DNA from 3 places in the Streptomyces sp. NPDC091281 genome. Region 2 is predicted to be linked to each of the others. Evidence: riboswitches for the same ligand, from Rfam matches in the RefSeq annotation. Region 2 holds a riboswitch; each other region holds the start of a gene.
The links. A riboswitch is a leader RNA that binds a small molecule or an ion and turns the genes downstream of it on or off. The one in region 2 is predicted to bind S-adenosylmethionine.
Positions count from the first base shown of each region.

Region 1: it holds a riboswitch for S-adenosylmethionine, as region 2 does, so the genes downstream of both, ACIQPQ_RS04020 (aminotransferase class V-fold PLP-dependent enzyme) here and thrC (threonine synthase) in region 2, are expected to answer to the same signal.
Region 3: it holds a riboswitch for S-adenosylmethionine, as region 2 does, so the genes downstream of both, ACIQPQ_RS15295 (amino acid ABC transporter permease) here and thrC (threonine synthase) in region 2, are expected to answer to the same signal.

Region 1 is NZ_JBIVUY010000001.1:914,908-920,701, forward strand. Features, by position in the region: gene ACIQPQ_RS04010 (cytochrome bc complex cytochrome b subunit) at 1-458, shown strand, start outside; gene trpD (anthranilate phosphoribosyltransferase) at 627-1,691, shown strand; SAM riboswitch class IV at 1,773-1,889, shown strand; gene ACIQPQ_RS04020 (aminotransferase class V-fold PLP-dependent enzyme) at 2,079-3,521, shown strand; gene ACIQPQ_RS04025 (Lrp/AsnC family transcriptional regulator) at 3,610-3,891, opposite strand; gene ACIQPQ_RS04030 (rhomboid family intramembrane serine protease) at 3,888-4,712, opposite strand; gene ACIQPQ_RS04035 (hypothetical protein) at 4,904-5,143, shown strand; gene ACIQPQ_RS04040 (NYN domain-containing protein) at 5,182-5,794, shown strand, end outside.
Region 2 is NZ_JBIVUY010000004.1:516,337-522,130, forward strand. Features, by position in the region: gene groL (chaperonin GroEL) at 1-1,300, opposite strand, end outside; gene ACIQPQ_RS13875 (cold-shock protein) at 1,670-1,876, opposite strand; gene ACIQPQ_RS13880 (MoaD/ThiS family protein) at 2,359-2,634, opposite strand; gene thrC (threonine synthase) at 2,631-3,911, opposite strand; SAM riboswitch class I at 3,930-4,077, opposite strand; gene ACIQPQ_RS13890 (glucosyl-3-phosphoglycerate synthase) at 4,264-5,208, shown strand; gene ACIQPQ_RS13895 (trehalose-6-phosphate synthase) at 5,329-5,794, shown strand, end outside.
Region 3 is NZ_JBIVUY010000005.1:144,465-150,258, forward strand. Features, by position in the region: gene ACIQPQ_RS15290 (amino acid ABC transporter ATP-binding protein) at 1-936, opposite strand, end outside; gene ACIQPQ_RS15295 (amino acid ABC transporter permease) at 933-1,913, opposite strand; SAM riboswitch class IV at 2,294-2,403, opposite strand; gene ACIQPQ_RS15300 (glutathione S-transferase C-terminal domain-containing protein) at 2,470-3,366, opposite strand; gene ACIQPQ_RS15305 (putative leader peptide) at 3,564-3,680, opposite strand; gene ACIQPQ_RS15310 (class I SAM-dependent DNA methyltransferase) at 3,924-4,685, opposite strand; gene ACIQPQ_RS15315 (carbohydrate kinase family protein) at 4,700-5,650, opposite strand; gene ACIQPQ_RS15320 (class II aldolase/adducin family protein) at 5,725-5,794, opposite strand, start outside.

The DNA of each region.
Region 1 (5,794 bases), on a different contig from region 2:
TCATCATGCTGATCGGCGGTGGCAACGACATCGTCGCGACCCACTTCCACCTGTCGATCAACGCGGTGACCTGGTTCGTCCGGATCGGCTTCTTCGTCGGACCGGTCCTGGCCTTCGTGGTCACCAAGCGGATCTGCATGGGCCTCCAGCGCCGCGACAAGGACAAGGTGCTGCACGGTCGCGAGACCGGCACCATCAAGCGCCTGCCGCACGGTGAGTTCATCGAGGTGCACGAGCCGCTCAGCCAGGAGGCGCTGTACACGCTCACCTCGCACGAGCAGTACGCGCCCGCCGAGATCGGCGCCACGGTCGACGAGAACGGTGTCGAGCGCAAGGTGTCGCCGATCGAGAAGACCCGCGTCAAGCTCAGCAAGTCGTACTTCGGCGAGGAGAGCCAGATCCCGAAGCCGACCGTCGAGGAGTACAAGGAGATCACCAGCGGCCACGGCCACCACTGATCCCCTGACCGCCTGATCACCGGTTCACCGCTGCGTCGCCACGCAGTGCGCGAAGGGCCCCGTCCGCACCCCGGACGGGGCCCTTCGCCCTGTCCGGGGCTGGATAGGGTGGACCCCGTCGAGACACGGGTCCCGTACGGCGGGACGACACTGACCCAGGAGCGGCTGATGAGCGCTGTGACCCCCGCAGGAGGCGACACCGCGGCGGACCGTTCCTGGCCCGAGGTGCTGAACGCCCTGCTGTACGGCCGGGACCAGAGCGCCGACGCGACCGCCTGGGCGATGGACCGCATCATGCGCGGCGAGGCCACCGACGCCCAGATCGCGGGCTTCGTGGTGGCGCTGCGCGCCAAGGGCGAGACCGTCGAGGAGATCAACGGCCTGGTCCGCGCGATGTACGCGCACGCCAACGTGATCGAGGTGCCCGGCCGGACCGTCGACATCGTCGGCACCGGCGGCGACGGCGCCAAGACGGTGAACATCTCCACGATGTCCTCGATCGTGGTGGCCGGGACCGGCGCCAAGGTCGTCAAGCACGGCAACCGGGCCGCGTCCTCCGCCTCCGGCGCCTCCGACGTCCTGGAGCAGCTCGGCGTGCGCCTCGACCTGACCCCGCAGCGGGTCGCGGAGGTCGCCGAGGAGGCCGGGATCACCTTCTGCTTCGCCGTCAGGTTCCACCCGGCGCTGCGTCACGCGGGCGCCGCCCGCGGCCAGTTGGGCATCCGCACGGTGTTCAACGTGCTCGGTCCGCTGACCAACCCGGCCCGGGTACGGGCCCAGGCGGTCGGGGTGGCCGATCCGCGGATGGCGCCGATCGTCGCGGGCGTCTTCGCCGAACGCGGCCACTCCTCGCTGGTGTTCCGGGGCGACGACGGACTCGACGAGCTGACGACCACCGCGACCTCCCGGGTGTGGGTGGTGCGGGACGGCAAGGTCGCCGAGGAGAGCTTCGACCCGCGCGACGTCGGCCTCGACCTGGTGCCCGTGGAGGCGCTGCGCGGCGCCGACGCGGCCCACAACGCGGGCGTGGCCCGCCGGCTGCTGGACGGGGAGCAGGGCCCGGTGCGCGACGCCGTCCTGCTGAACTCGGCCGCCGCCCTCGTCGCCCTCGACCCCACCGGGGCGCCGCTCGCCGAGCAGTTGCGGGACGGGATGGCGCGGGCCGCCGAGTCCATCGACTCCGGGGCCGCGAAGCAGACCCTGGCCCGCTGGGCGGCCGCCACCCACGCCTGAGCGCGGCGGGAACGCGGGGCGCGGTCCACCATCCGGACCGCGTCTTGCGTTCCCATGATCGTGTGGCAAGATGCTGTACCAGGTCATGAGCGACAGTCATGAGGCCCCGGCCGACTGTCCGGCAACCCTCCGTCCGTGGCGGGGTGCCCCGGGTGAAGACCAGGCCGTAGGCAGCGAGGTCTGCGGCAAGCGCGGACCCCTTTACTCCTCGGAGTGAGCACCAGGGGTCCTGGTCCTCGGAGGAGTACCCCGTGAGCAAGCGAATGCGATAGGGCCGCAGAGCCCCGCCTCCGCATCCCCCTTTTTCCGCACGCCTTCACGTGTCTCCCGCGCTTGAGCCATGCCCGCTCGCGCGGTGAAACCGCCTGCCACGAACGGGAGTTCGCCATGTCCGCTGCCACCTCCGCCGCCGCCCGCACCGCCCCCGCCGCCGCCTCCGCCACCGCTTCCGTCGTCGTCGCCTCCTCCGCCGAGGTGCCCGCCGCCGACGCCCCCGCCGCCTGTGGCCCGCTGCCCGTCCTCGGCCGGGACGTCACCGTCCCGCTGGTGACGGGCGGCGAGGTCACCTACGCGGCCCTCGACTACGCGGCCAGCGCCCCCGCCCTCCAGCGGGTCTGGGACGACGTCGCCGCGTACGCCCCCTACTACGGCAGCGTCCACCGCGGGGCCGGCTACCTCTCCCAGCTCTCCACCGACCTGTTCGAGAACGCCCGCCGCACCGTCGCCGACTTCCTCGGCTGCCGCGCCGACGACCAGGTCGTCTTCACCCGCTCCACCACCGACTCCCTCAACCTGCTCGCCGCCGCGCTGCCCGCCGACTGCCAGGTCTTCGTCTTCGAGACCGAGCACCACGCCTCGCTGCTGCCCTGGCGCGACGCCCGCGTCACCTACCTCGACGCCCCGCGCACCCCCGCCGAGGCCGTCACCACCCTGGAGCGCGCCCTCGCCGCCCGCGACCCGCACGGCCCCGCCCTGGTCTGCGTCACCGGCGCCTCCAACGTCACCGGCGAGCTGTGGCCGGTGCGGGAGCTGGCCGCCGCCGCGCACGCGCACGGCGCCCGGATCGTCCTGGACGCCGCCCAGCTCGCCCCGCACCACCCGGTCTCCGTCCAGGACCTCGACGTCGACTGGGTCGCCTTCTCCGGCCACAAGCTGTACGCCCCCTTCGGCGCCGGGGTCCTCGCGGGCCGCGCGGACTGGCTGCGCGCGGCCGACCCGTACCTCGCGGGCGGCGGCGCCAGCCGCCGGGTCACCCGCCGGACCGACGGGGGAGTGGACGTGGAGTGGCACGACAGCGCCGCCCGGCACGAGGCGGGCTCCCCGAACGTCATCGGCGCCTACTCCATCGCCGCCGCCTGCAAGGCGCTCACCGAGGCCGGTTTCGACGCCCTCGTCGCCCGTGAGGAGTACCTGATCGCCACGGTCCGCGCGGGCCTCGCCGAGGTGCCCGAGGTGCGGGTCCTGTCGCTGTTCGGCGACGACGCGCCCCGGGTCGGCGTGATCTCGTTCGTGGTGGAGGGCTGGAACAGCTCCCACTTCGCCGCCGCGCTCTCCGCCGAGTACGGCATCGGCGTCCGCGACGGCCTGTTCTGCGCCCACCCGCTGGTGCGCACCCTGCTCGGCAGCGACCCCGGCACCCAGGGCGAGTGCGGCGCGCCCGAGGCGGCGCCCGGCGAGAAGTCCCTCAACGCCATCCGGGTGAGCTTCGGCGCCGGGACCCCCGACGAGCACGTCGAGCGTTTCGTGACCGCGGTGCGGGAACTGGTGCGCGAGGGCGCGAAGTGGCGGTACCGCACGGAGGACGGCCGCTGCGTGCCGGCCGTCGGCTGATCCGGCGGGCCGGACGGACGGCCGCCGCGACGACGACCGAGGGGGGCGCGGCCGACCGCGCCCCCCTCCGGTGTGTCGCGGCCGGGCCCTACGAGTCCAGCCCGATGGCGAACGCGGCCTCCAGGTCGTGCTGGGAGTAGGTGCGGAACGCCACGTGCGTGTCGGTGCCCTCCACGCCGGGGATCTTGCTGATCCGGCCCGGGATCACCTCGGCGAGGTCCTCGTGCTGCCGGACGCGGACCATGGCGATCAGGTCGTAGGTGCCGGTCACGGAGAACACCTCGCTCACCGACTCCAGCGAGGCGATCGACTCCGCGATCTCGGGAATCCGGTCCACGCTGGTCTTGATGAGGACGATCGCGGTGATCACGGCTGGTTCTCTCCCTCGGGGGACGGAGCGGGGGCTGTCCGCGGTGCTGCGGCGGTCTCGGGCTCCGGGGCGGTCTCGGGCTCCGGGGCGGTCCCGGGTGCCGAGGCTGTCCCGGGTGCCGGGGCTGTCTGCACTCTAGTCGGCCCTCCGAAGCGGGCCCACGCGTAGCCGAGGCCCAGACCGAAGCCGAGCAGGTGTGCCAGGTAGGCCACGCCCGGACCGGAACCGGCCCGGCCCGCCGCCAGCCACTGGATCGCCGCCCAGAAGGGCAGCACCACCCACGCCGGGAAGCGCAGCGGCAGGAAGAGCAGGAACGGCAGCAGGCTCGTCACCCGCGCCCGGGGGAACAGGTACAGGAACGCGCCCAGCACCGCCGAGATCGCCCCCGACGCGCCGATCAGGGACTGCTCGGACTCGGCGTTGGCCGCCGCGTACCCCAGCATCGCCAGGGCGCCGCAGCCCAGGTAGAACAGCGCGAACTGCACTCCGCCCATCCGCCGCTCGGTCATCACCCCGAAGACGTGCAGGAAGAGCATGTTGCCCAGCAGGTGCACCCAGCTGCCGTGCAGGAACAGCGCCGTCAGCGGGGTGAGGGCGGCGCCGGGCGCGTCCGCGAAGAGGTCCGCCGGGACGACGCCCCAGCGGCGGAAGTACGCCCGCTGCGCTAGGGCCACCTCCGCACCGGTCCCGTGGGCGGGGTGCAGACCCGACGCGGGCCCGGCCAGGAAGACCAGGCAGCACAGGACGATCAGGCCGTACGTCACGGGCGCGGCGGGGCGCCGGGCCGCCCGGAGCAGCGGCCCGTTCCAGTTGCTGAACATGGCTACAGAGCATGACGTAACCGGACGTACCACCCGTCACCGCCTCGCCGCCGTGGACGGACGGGCGGCGAGTCCCCACCAGGCCTTAGGGTTACGAGCCACACGCTCCGGGGAGCCTTGGACGCACCTGCCTCCCCGAGGGCGGACACTGTACGTACGCGTCACGATCTGAGAGAGAGCGGACAGTCACGATGACGGTTCCCCTGCCGACCGCCGCCACGCGGTGGCGCTGCACCCTCTGCGGCAACCTCACGCGGTTCGACGTGACGCGCTCGTCGAAGGTCGTCGAGTACGTGCACCTCGACCTCGCCGGTGAGCCGAAGGTGGAGGAGCGCGAGGTGGTCAGTGAGACCATCGAGTCGGTGCGGTGCCGCTGGTGCAACGCCGTGGACCAGGTGGAACTCGTGGACAGGCCGGGCGCCGGCTCCTGACAGGGAGCGGGCCCCGCACAGCTAGTGGGGTGTGACGGATGGTGGAGAGCGCAGGCGGGGGGCCGAACGACGGCGCCGCTGAGGTGCTCGACCGTCCGCTGCCCGACGGCGTGCGCCGCCGGGTCGTCCAGATCGTCTCGGACGGCTTCGGCGGCCTGACCGTCTCCGAACTCCCCGCCCAGCTGCGGCAGTACGCCCGCTTCGCCCCCAACCGGCGGGCCAAGTTCGCGGGCAACGCCATGGCCGCGGCGCTGGAGACGGACCCCCTGTTCCGGCAGCGCATCGCCGAGAAGTTCCGCGAGGCCCAGCCCGAACTGACGGGCGCCCTCGATTCCGGCGCGCCGCCCCCGGCCGCCGACCCGCTCGACGTGGCCGCCGCCGCGTTCGTCCTGCGCCCCACCGGCTGGGTCAAGCTCGTCACCGCCGCGGGCGAGGAGGCGCAGCGCGCCGACGCCGAACGGGCCGACGAGGAGAGCCGCGCCGAACTGGACCGGCTGCGCGAACAGCTCGGTCAGGCCCGCGAGCAGACCCGCGCCGAGACCGAACGGCTGCGCGCCGAACTCGACACGGCGAAGCGGGACGCCGAGTCCCTGCACCGCAAGCTCCGTTCGGCCCTCAGCGACGTCAAGCGCGGCGAGGCCGCCCTGCGCA
Region 2 (5,794 bases):
CCTCGTCGCCCTCCAGCTCCAGCTTCTCGAAGACCTGGGAGGCCTGGAGCAGGGCCACGCCGCCACCGGCGACGATGCCCTCCTCGACGGCCGCCTTCGCGTTGCGGACGGCGTCCTCGATGCGGTGCTTGCGCTCCTTCAGCTCGACCTCGGTGGCGGCACCGGCCTTGATGACGGCCACGCCGCCGGCCAGCTTCGCCAGGCGCTCCTGGAGCTTCTCGCGGTCGTAGTCCGAGTCGCTGTTCTCGATCTCGGCGCGGATCTGGTTCACGCGGCCCGCGACCTGGTCCGAGGAGCCGGCACCGTCGACGATGGTGGTCTCGTCCTTGGTGATGACGACCTTGCGGGCCTTGCCCAGGAGGTCCAGGGAGGTGTTCTCCAGCTTGAGACCGACCTCCTCGGAGATGACCTCGCCGCCGGTGAGGATGGCGATGTCGTTCAGCATCGCCTTGCGGCGGTCGCCGAAGCCCGGGGCCTTGACCGCGACGGACTTGAAGGTGCCGCGGATCTTGTTGACGACCAGGGTCGACAGGGCCTCGCCCTCGACGTCCTCGGCGATGATCAGCAGCGGCTTGCCCGACTGCATGACCTTCTCCAGGAGCGGGAGCAGGTCCTTGACGTTGCCGATCTTGGAGTTGGCGATCAGGATGTACGGGTCGTCGAGCGACGCCTCCATCCGCTCCATGTCGGTGGCGAAGTACGCCGAGATGTAGCCCTTGTCGAAGCGCATGCCCTCGGTGAGTTCCAGCTCCAGACCGAAGGTCTGGGACTCCTCGACGGTGATGACGCCTTCCTTGCCGACCTTGTCCATGGCCTCGGCGATCAGCTCGCCGATCTGGGTGTCGGCGGCGGAGATGGAGGCCGTGGAAGCGATCTGCTCCTTGGTCTCGACATCCTTCGCCTGCTCCAGCAGGGCACCGGAGACGGCCTCGACGGCCTTCTCGATACCGCGCTTGAGGGCCATCGGGTTGGCGCCGGCGGCCACGTTGCGCAGACCCTCGCGCACCAGGGCCTGGGCGAGGACGGTCGCGGTGGTCGTACCGTCACCGGCGACGTCGTCCGTCTTCTTGGCGACTTCCTTGACCAGCTCGGCGCCGATCTTCTCGTACGGGTCCTCGAGCTCGATCTCCTTGGCGATGGAGACACCATCGTTGGTGATCGTGGGGGCGCCCCACTTCTTCTCGAGGACGACGTTGCGGCCCTTGGGGCCGAGCGTCACCTTCACGGCGTCCGCGAGCTGGTTCATGCCGCGCTCGAGGCCGCGCCGCGCCTCCTCGTCGAACGCGATGATCTTGGCCATGTGAAGTGGTCCCTCCAGGACTGGGGGTGATTCTTCGGACCGCGCCCGCGCCCGCGACGGACGGCTCGCCGGCCCCGTGGTTCCTTGCCCCACCTGGCCTGCGGGCCTCACCGACCCGGTCCTTCGTTGTCACTCTCACCTTCAGAGTGCTAACGCCAATGATTAGCACTCGCCCCTGCCGAGTGCAAGCGCCTCTCGGGGACCGGGCCCCCTGGCCGCCCGGTCCGCCCGGCCGCGGACAGCTCGAAGGGCTCGCACCCTGGGAGGTGCGAGCCCTTCGACGGTGGAACACGTGGAGCGGGTGGAACGGGTGGAGCTGATGGAACTGGTGGAACAAGAAGGAAGAACGACGCTGCGTCGGCGCGCGCTTCAGCCGGTCGCGAGCCGGACCATGTCCGCCTGCGGCCCCTTCTGACCCTGCGAGATCTCGAAATCGACTCGCTGGCCCTCTTCCAGGGTGCGGTATCCGTCCATCTGGATCGCGCTGTAGTGGACGAAAACATCCGCACCACCGTCGACCGCGATGAAGCCGTACCCCTTCTCCGCGTTGAACCACTTGACGGTGCCCTGAGCCATGCCTAACTCCCCTATTACTGGCCCTTGCACAGATCCACACTCCGCGGACCCGGGTCAGACCTCACCCCCCAGTTGGTTGGGGGCGTGCGCCGGAACGCGTCGACCGCGGCCGAATGTATCTGTCCAACTGCCCTCTGCAACAGGTCAATCGGACGAGAATTCAAGACGTGAAGGGTCTGTAATATAGTGAGAATTCGCCCGGATATCGGGCAAGTCGGGCCCCATAAAGGGAGCAAAAGGCGTAAAAGCCACGCACACTTTGGCTGCTTCTTATCGCACCGAGGGACGGCCCTCATATGCGGGCGGCACGCGAGCGGCGGGCGCGTTCCCCAACTCTACCGCGCTCAATCACACAGAATTGCCCCCTCCGCTTCTCTCACGGAGGGGGCAATTCGATGAACACTCGGTAATCGCTGTTACCGACGGTCACTACCGGCGGGTACTGAACGGCGGTCAACCGCCCGGGGGTCGGGCCGGCGCGGTCAGCCGCCCGCGACGGCCGGGATGATCGAGACGCCCGCGCCGTCCGGGGTGGCGGTCTCCAGGCCCTGCTCGAAGCGGACGTCGTCGTCGTTGACGTAGACGTTCACGAAGCGGCGCAGCTTGCCCTGGTCGTCCAGGACGCGGGCGGCGATGCCGGTGTGGTGCTTCTCCAGGTCGCCGATGACCTCGCCGAGGGTGGTGCCCTCCGCGCTGACTTCGGCCTGCCCGCCGGTGTAGGTGCGCAGGATGGTCGGGATACGGACGGTCACGCTCATGCGAGGCCAGCCTCTCGGAAGGAGTCCAGGTTCGGGCGGATGGTGGTGGTGAGGCCGGTGCCGGCCACCGCGTCGAGGGTCTTGAGCCCGTCGCCGGTGTTGAGGACCACGGTCGTCTTCGCCGGGTCGAGCAGACCGTTCTCGATCAGCTTGCGGGTGACGCCGACGGTGACGCCGCCCGCGGTCTCCGCGAAGATGCCCTCGGTCCGCGCCAGCAGCCTGATCGCGTCGACGACCTGCTCGTCGGTGACGTCCTCGACGGCCCCGCCGGTGCGGCGCGCGATGTCCAGGACGTAGGGCCCGTCCGCCGGGTTGCCGATGGCGAGGGACTTGGCGATGGTGTTCGGCTTCTGCGGGCGGACCACCTCGTGGCCCGCCTTGAAGGCGGTGGAGACCGGGGAGCAGCCCTCGGCCTGCGCGCCGAAGATCGCGTAGGGGCGGTCCTCGACGAGGCCGAGGCGGATCAGCTCCTGGAGCCCCTTGTCGATCTTGGTGAGCTGGGAGCCGGAGGCGATCGGCACGACGAGCTGGTCCGGCAGCTTCCAGCCGAGCTGTTCGCAGATCTCGTACGCCAGCGTCTTGGAGCCCTCGGCGTAGTAGGGCCGCAGGTTGACGTTGACGAAGCCCCAGCCCTCACCGGCCGGGTCGCCGATGAGTTCGGAGCAGAAGCGGTTGACGTCGTCGTAGTTGCCCTCGATGCCGACGAGTTCGCCGCCGTAGACGGCGGCCATGACGACCTTGCCCTGCTCCAGGTCGTGCGGGATGAACACGCAGGAGCGCAGGCCCGCGCGGGCCGCGGCGGCGCCGACGGCTCCGGCGAGGTTGCCGGTGGAGGAGCAGGAGAGGGTGGTGAACCCGAAGGCGCGGGCGGCCTCCAGCGCCTGCGCCACGACCCGGTCCTTGAAGGAGTGCGTGGGGTTGCCGGAGTCGTCCTTGACGTACAGGCCGCCGGTGACGCCGAGTTCGCGGGCGAGGTTGTCGGCCTGGACGAGGGGGGTCCAGCCGGGGTTCAGGTTGGGCTTGCCCGCCACGTCCGCGGGGACGGGCAGCAGCGGCGCGTAGCGCCAGATGTTCGCGGGGCCCGCCTCGATGCGCCTGCGCAGCTCCTCGGCCTCGTAGGAGGAGAAGTCGTAGGCGATCTCCAGCGGGCCGAAACATTCGGCGCAGGCGAAGACGGGGCCGAGGGGGACGCGGTGGCCGCATTCGCGGCAGGACAGCGCGGTGGCGGAACCGAGGTCGACGGGGGTGGTGGTGCGTTCAACTGTCTGCGCAGCCATGTGAGGCGAGGCCCTTTCTCCTCATCTTCCTCACGACGCGTTTCGCCGTGAGACGGATTTGGCACCTTCCCGAGCCGGGAGCCTCGCCACTGATGTGTGTGACGGGTCGGCTGGAGGGTTGCCGGGGCTTCATCGGGCCGTGTCCCTCTGCCCCTCTGGATGAGCGGTATGAAGTTGTGGGGGCGGGCGGCCTCGGCATGCGGGACATGCGATGGTCATCCGCGTTGTTCAAGACTGTAACCGAAGGCCAGGACAGTTGAGTGAGACGTCCGAACCGCGAGATGGATCTCACGGTCACTCCGTGTGTGCGGGGTGTGCCGGAAGTGATCACGACAGTGAGGAGCCGCCGACCGTGCTGGAAGAAGCTGAGCGCTGGCTGACCACCCGCTCCTGGTCCGTCGACGACCGCCCGCTGCACCGCGTCCTCGCCGCGAAGCGCGCCTCGGGCCAGACGGTGTCCGTGGTGCTGCCCGCGCTGAACGAGGAGGAGACGGTCGGCGACATCGTGGCCGTGATCCGGCACGACCTGATGCGCCAGGTCCCTCTGGTGGACGAGATCGTCGTGATCGACTCCGGGTCCACCGACCGCACCTCGGAGGTCGCGGCGGCGGCGGGCGCCCGGGTGGTGCACCGCGACACGATCCTGCCGCGCGTCCCGGCCGTGCCCGGCAAGGGCGAGGTGCTGTGGCGTTCCCTGCTGGTGACGGGCGGCGACATCGTCTGTTTCGTGGACGCCGACCTGAAGGAGTTCTCCTCCGACTTCGTCCTCGGGATCGTGGGCCCGCTGCTCACCGACCCGGACGTGGACCTCGTGAAGGCGATGTACGACCGCCCGCTGGGCGGCGCGGCCGGTCAGGGCGGCCGGGTGACGGAACTCATGGCCCGCCCGCTGCTGAACATGCACTGGCCGCAGCTGTCCGGTTTCGTGCAGCCGCTCGGCGGGGAGTACGCGGCCCGCCGCAGCCTGCTGGAGCAGCTTCCCTTCCCCGTCGGCTACGGCGTGGAGCTGGGCATGCTGGTGGACGCCCTGCACCTGGTGGGGCTGGACGCCCTCGCCCAGGTCGACGTGGGGGTGCGCAAGCACCGTCACCAGGACGGGCAGGCCCTCGGCCGGATGGCGGCGGCGATCTACCGCACGGCGCAGCTGCGGCTGGCCCGCGGGCATCTGATCCGCCCGGCGCTGACCCAGTTCGAGCGCGGCGCGGACGGCTTCGAGCCGCGCACGTACTCGGTGGACACGGAGGAGCGTCCGCCGATGGCGGAGATCGCCGAGTACGCCGCCCGCAAGGTGGCCTGAAACCGGCCCGCGGCCCCCGCGAGCAGGCCGTATACGCGGTCCGTATACGACCGGGCACCCCCCGTGGAAGGTCCGCTTCCGTACGTTTGAGCGTTTGGGGACCGGGCTAGGTTGAGGGCTATGGCTTCCACGCACGACGCCGCCGCCGGGGGTGCCCGTCAGGGCGCCCGGGTGCTGGTCGCGTCCAACCGCGGCCCGGTCTCCTACGAGGTGCGGGAGGACGGTGCGCTGCACGCCCGCAGGGGCGGCGGCGGGCTGGTCTCCGGTCTGTCCGCGATCGGGCCCGACGCGGACGCGCTGTGGGTGTGCTCGGCGCTCTCCGACGGCGACCGCGAGGCGGTCCGGCAGGGCGTCGGCGAGGACGGCGTGCGGATGCTGGACATCCCGGCCGACGTGCACGCCGACGCCTACAACGGCATCGCGAACTCGGTCCTCTGGTTCGTGCACCACCTGCTCTACCAGACCCCGCTGGAGCCGGTCTTCGACACGGAGTTCCGGCGGCAGTGGGCGTCGTACGAGGCGTACAACCGGGCCTTCGCGGAGGCGCTCGCCGAGGAGGCGGCGCCCGGCGCGGCCGTCCTCGTGC
Region 3 (5,794 bases), on a different contig from region 2:
GAGGACCTTGCTGAGGAAGTCCCGGGTGCGTTCGTGGCGCGGGTTGTCCAGCACCTCGGCGGGCGGGCCCTGTTCGACGATCCTGCCGCCGTCGATGAAGACGACCCGGTCGGCGACCTCGCGGGCGAAGCCGACCTCGTGGGTGACGATGACGAGGGTGGTGCCGCTGGTGGCCAGGTCCTTGATGACGGCCAGGACCTCACCGACGAGTTCCGGGTCGAGTGCGGAGGTGGGCTCGTCGAAGAGGATCACGCCGGGACGCAGCGCCAACGCGCGGGCGATGGCCACGCGTTGCTGCTGGCCGCCTGACAACTGCCTTGGGTAGGCGGTGGACTTGTCGGCGAGGCCGACCCGGTCGAGGAGTTCGCGAGCCAGGGCCAGTGCCTCGGGTTTGGCGAGCCTGCCGGTGGCGACGGGCGCGGCGGCGACGTTGTCCAGCACGGTGAGGTGCGGGAAGAGGTTGAAGTTCTGGAAGACGAACCCGATGCGGCTGCGCTGGGCGAGGATGGCCCGCTCGCTCAGCTCGCGCAGCCGGTCGCCGTGGCGGCGTACGCCGATCAGCTCGCCGTTGACGCTGACGTAGCCGATCTCCGGCTTCTCCAGGTGGTTGATGACCCGCAGCAGGGTGGACTTGCCGGAGCCGGACGGGCCGAGGATGACGGTGACCTCGCCGGGCCGCACGGTCAGGTCGACGCCGTCCAGCACCCGGTGGGCGCCGTACCACTTGTGCACGTCGTGGACCTCCACGGCGGCGGGCGCGACCTCGGCACCTATGAGCGCGCCGGCGGCCTTCACCTCGCCCGAACCCGTACCCGTACCCGTGTCGGTGTCGGGGTCCGTGTCGGACTGCCCGGCGGCGTCGCCGGCGTCTGCCGGGTTCCTGACGGTGCCCGCGTCGTTCACGGTGCCCGCGTTCTTGACGGTCTCGGTGCTCATACGGCGGTCTCCCTGCGGATTCGGGCACGCAGGTCGGTCAGACCGGTGCGCAGCTTCTGCAACGGCGTCGGCGGGAGGGTGCGCGAGGCGCCCCGCGCGTAGTAGCGCTCGACGTAGAACTGGACGACGGAGACGAGGCTGGTGAGGATCAGGTACCAGACGGTGACCACCAGGAGCAGCGGCACGATGTCGCCGGGGTAGGTGGAGCCCATGGTCTGGGCGGTGCCGAACAGGTCGAGCAGGGACACGTAGAAGACCAGCGAGGTGGACTTGACGAGGCCGATCAGCTGGTTGACGTAGTTCGGGGTGATCGAGCGCAGGGCCTGCGGGAAGACGATCCGGCGGAACTGGTAGCCCTTGGGCAGGCCGAGCGCGGAGGACGCCTCGTGCTGGCCCTGGTCCACGGAGAGGATGCCGCCGCGGACCACTTCGGCCGCGTAGGCCGCCTCGTTGAGGCTGAGGCCGATGACGGCGATCGCCTTGTCGGTGGCGAGCCGGGACTCGTCGAAGGTGAAGAAGGCCGGTCCGAACGGCACGCCGATGCTCAACGTCTTGTACAGGGCGCTGAAGTTGTAGAGGAAGAGCAGCACCACGATGAGCGGGATGGAGCGCAGCGCCCAGACGTAGGTCCAGCTGACCGCGCGGAGCACGGGGCTGCGGGAGAGCCGGGCGAGGGCGAGCAGGATGCCGCCGAGGAGACCCAACACGGCACTGTAGGCGGTGACTTCGAGGGTGATCAGCAGACCGTCGAGGATGACCGGCCGCAGGAACCAGTAGCCGAAGCGGTCCCACTGGTAGAACGGGTTGGAGATCAGTCCGTGGATGAACTGGGCGACGAGGACGAGGACGACGGCGGTGGCGATCCAGCGTCCCGGGCGGCGCAGCGGCTGCACGCGCTGGGCGGTGAGCCGGGGCGGCGGCGGGGTGTCGGCGGGCGGTGCCTCGGCGAGGGTGACGGCGCCTGGGGGTTCGGTCATGAGGGGCTCCGGATGGAGTCGGGCATCCCGGACCACGGCGTACGTGGGTGACCGCGGCGGCGGGGCGGCGGGGACCGCTCCGCGCCGGGCGCGTGGGCACGGCGCACGGAGGCGTACGGAGAACCGGGATGGGGCGGGCAACGGCACACCGGTGGGCCGGTGTGCGTCAGGAACGCGGAAGCGGGGCGGTGTGAGGGGTCAGCCCCGACAGCGGGCACGGCCCGGTGCGGTACACAGTGCGCTGTTCACGCGGAGGAGGTCGACGGCGCGGTCGGCGACCAGGGGCTGCGCGTACGGGCGTACGCAGCCCGCGGAGCGGCGGGGCGCCGTCCTGGGAGCTGCGTACATGTCCGTCACCGTGTTTCTTCCGGCCCCTGGGGCCCTCGCGCTTACCGAAACGTCATCCGGTCCGGTCGTCACCTGGGGCACCCCACCGCCGAGCGAGGGTTGCCGGTCAGCAAGCCAGGGCTTGTCGCTGACGCTCATGACCGTTCTGGGGCGTAAGTAAGACAGTTGGCCGGATGAATGTCAACGCCGGTCCGAGGGGTGGAACGGGTCAGGGGCGTTCGACCTGCGGTGCCGTGTCCTGGGCGGGCTCGGTGTGGGCGGCCCAGTCCAGGATCTGGACGGCGGAGCCGGCTGCCTCCAGGCCCTGACAGCGGGCGTGGTGGCGGCGGGCCACGGCGTCGAGGTCGAGGTGGGTGCCGAAGGCGGGGTGGGCGGCCAGGCGGCGGGCGTAGTCCCACAGCGCGCGGTGGCCCGCGATCCGGCGGACGGCCTCGGCGTCCAGATGGTGGCGGTGGACGGTGTCGAGCTGGACGAGCGTCACCCACAACTCGACGTCGGCCGCCGTGATCTGATGGCTGATCAGGTGAGGCTGGGCGGCGAGTCCGCGTTCGAGGACGTCGAGGGTGGCGAGCAGGGTGTCCAGGGCGACGGCCCGCTCGGGCTCCCCGGCCGCGGCGGCCCCGGCCCGCTGGGCGGCCTCCTCGATGCCCTCGGCGCACATCCGCTCGACGGCCTCGATCTCGGACTCGGCGCCGCACGGGTGGAGGACGGCCCGGCCGCCGCCGAAGCGCCGGGCCAGGTCGCGGGCGATGTCGGGGCCGTGGGTGGAGACGATGCGGCCGGACCAGTCGTCGCTGAGGACGGGGCCGACGGCGGGGCCGGTGTAGCGGTGGGCGCTGGCGTCGTAGAGGGGCCGCAGGGCCGAGTGGCCGCCGTCGGGACAGTCGGGGACGGCGGGCAGGACGGTGACCGGACAGGCGCGGTCGAGGCCGAGGAGGCTGTGGGTGACGGCGATGCGCAGCCCGTCCGGGTCGGCCGGGGAGAGGTGGAGGCGGTAGCGGCCGGGCACGGCGTAGTGGCCGCTGCGGGCGTCGCGTCCGATGCGGCCCCGGAAGGCGGGGGCGGGGCGGGCGGACGGGTGGGCGGCCAGCGGTGTGACGGACATGACTCTCCCCTGGGGGCGGTGCGCGGGCGGGCGCGCGGCGGGTGGGGCGGACGCGGGTCCGGCGGACGCGGGCGCGTCGGCGGAGCGGGTGCGGTGGGCGGGGCTCGCGTCCGCGCGCGACGCGGGGGCGGTACGCCGGGGACCTCACGGTGTCCGGGGGGACCGCCGGGGCGGTGTCGCGCGCGGGGACGACCTGTTCAGCCCCTGGGGATCGCGCTGGAGACGCGCTGGAGGTCGATGTGACGGCGGGAGGTGAGAAGGGGCGACGTCCACACGGTGCGGCTCACTCGGCCTGCGAACGGCTCACGCCCCATGATTCCCTACCTGTTCACTAGGATTCCCGATCCGAGTGTCGATCGGGCCCCGGCGGGCGTCAAGAGGGCGTCCGCCAGGTGGTCGCGCCGTCTCGGTGGGCGGGCAGCACGGAGGGGACGGGTGGTGCGGAAGGGGCGGGTGGGACGAGGGGGGCGAGGGGAACACCGCCGGAGGGGACGGGAATCTCCGGGCGGGGGACGTCGGGAGCGAGCCGTCGGAGGGGACCGGGCGTCGGGCGGGTCCTAGAACGGCAGGCGGTACACGGAGACGTGGGAGGCGGACTCGGCGGTGAAGGGGGTGCCGGTCCAGTCGGCGTGGCGGCTCTCGCGGGCGAAGCCCGCCAGGCGGGCCATGAGGTCGAGTTCGGCGGGCCAGATGTAGCGGTGGGGGCTGAGGTGGAGGGTGGCCCGTTCGTCGCGGCCGGTGCGGGCGCTCGTCCGCGCGTCGTAGCGGACGTGGTGGGAGACGACGTGCTGGCGCAGGACGTCGTAGGTGTCGAGGCCGAGGTAGCCGGGCTCGGTGTGCCAGACGGTGGCCTCGCGGCCCGGCGGGAGGCTGCGCAGTTCGGGCACCCACAGCTCGACCACGAACCGGCCGCCGGGGCCGAGGTGCCGGGCGGCGTTGCGGAAGCAGTCGATCTGCGCTTCCTGGGTGAGGAGGTTGGAGATCGAGTTGTAGACGACGTAGACGAGGCGGTACTCCCCCGGCGCCCGCGCGGTCGTCATGTCGCCGACGACGACCGGGAGCGCGGTCGCGTCCGCCTTGGTCCGCAGCTGTCCGACCATCGGCGCGGACAGCTCGATGCCGGTGACGGGGACGCCGCGCGCGGCGAGCGGGACGGCGACACGTCCGGTGCCGATCGCGAACTCCAGCGCCGGGCCGCCGTCGGCGAGTGCGGCGAGCCGGTCGACGGCCGGGTCCAGCACCTCGGGCGCGAACATGCCGGCGCCGGGGGTGTCGTAGCGGCGGGCGGTGTCCTCGTCCCAGAGGTCGTCCTGTTCCATGACCTCAACGGTCGTCAGCCGGTGGGCGGTTGTCCAGCCGTTTTCCGTGGGGTGGCCGCCGCGAAGGCGTCGGCGGCGGCGAGGTCGAAGGCGCCGTGGTCGCTGCCGAGGCCGCCCGCGACGAGGGCGGCGGCCGCGCAGCCGAGGACGGCGGCCTCACCCGGTGCGCGGCCAAGGGAGACGCCTCGGAGGTAGCCCGCGGAGAAGGCGTCGCCGCAGCCGGTGGTGTCGACGACGTCGACGGCGAAGGCGGGCACGGTCTCGGTGCCGTCGTCGCCCACCACGAGCGCGCCGTCGCCGCCCCGGGTCACGGCGACCGTGCCCGCCCCGGCGGCCCGCAGCTTCTCCACCCCGGCGAGCAGGTCGCCCTCCCCGCTGAAGCCGAGGACCTGGTCCTCGTTGGGCAGCAGGTGATCGACGTACGGCAGGGCCGCGGCCAGCTGCTCGAAGGAGCCGAGGACACCGGGGGCGAGGAGGTCCACGGAGGTGACGGTGCCGTGCTCCCGGGCGTGCGCGAGGATGCGGGCCGCGGTGTCGACGCCGATCAACTCGGGGCCGCCGAGGTGCAGATGGGTGGCGGCGGCGATCGCGTCCCAGGGCACGTCGTCGAGGCCGTAGGTGATGTTGGCGCCGAGCAGGTGCAGGGACGGGCGGTCGCCGTTGGGGCGGATCGGCAGGACGCTGGCCGAGGTGGCGGTGTCCGCGCGCCGGACGAGGAGTCCGGTGTCGACGCCGCCGCGTCCGAGGAGCTGGATCAGCAGGTCGCCGGTGGGGTCGGTGCCGACGGCGCCCGCGGTGCGGACCGTCGCGCCCAGTTTGGCGAGCGTGAGGGCGGTGCCGCCCGCCGTCCCGGCGGCGGTCATCCGCAGGTCCTCGACCAGGGTCGCGCCCTGCCCCTCGGGGATGGCGTCCACGGGGCGGACCAGGACGTCCAGGACGTGGACACCCAGGGTGACGACGCGCATGGCGGGCGTACCGGAGGGGTCGGACGTGGCGTGGGGCGTGGCCTCGGGTGTGGCGTGGGGCGCGTGCGGGGCGCTCATCGGCTCTCCTCGTGCGGGCCTCGGCCGCCCTCCTGCGGGGCGGGCGGTACGGGGTGGGTGGTGCCG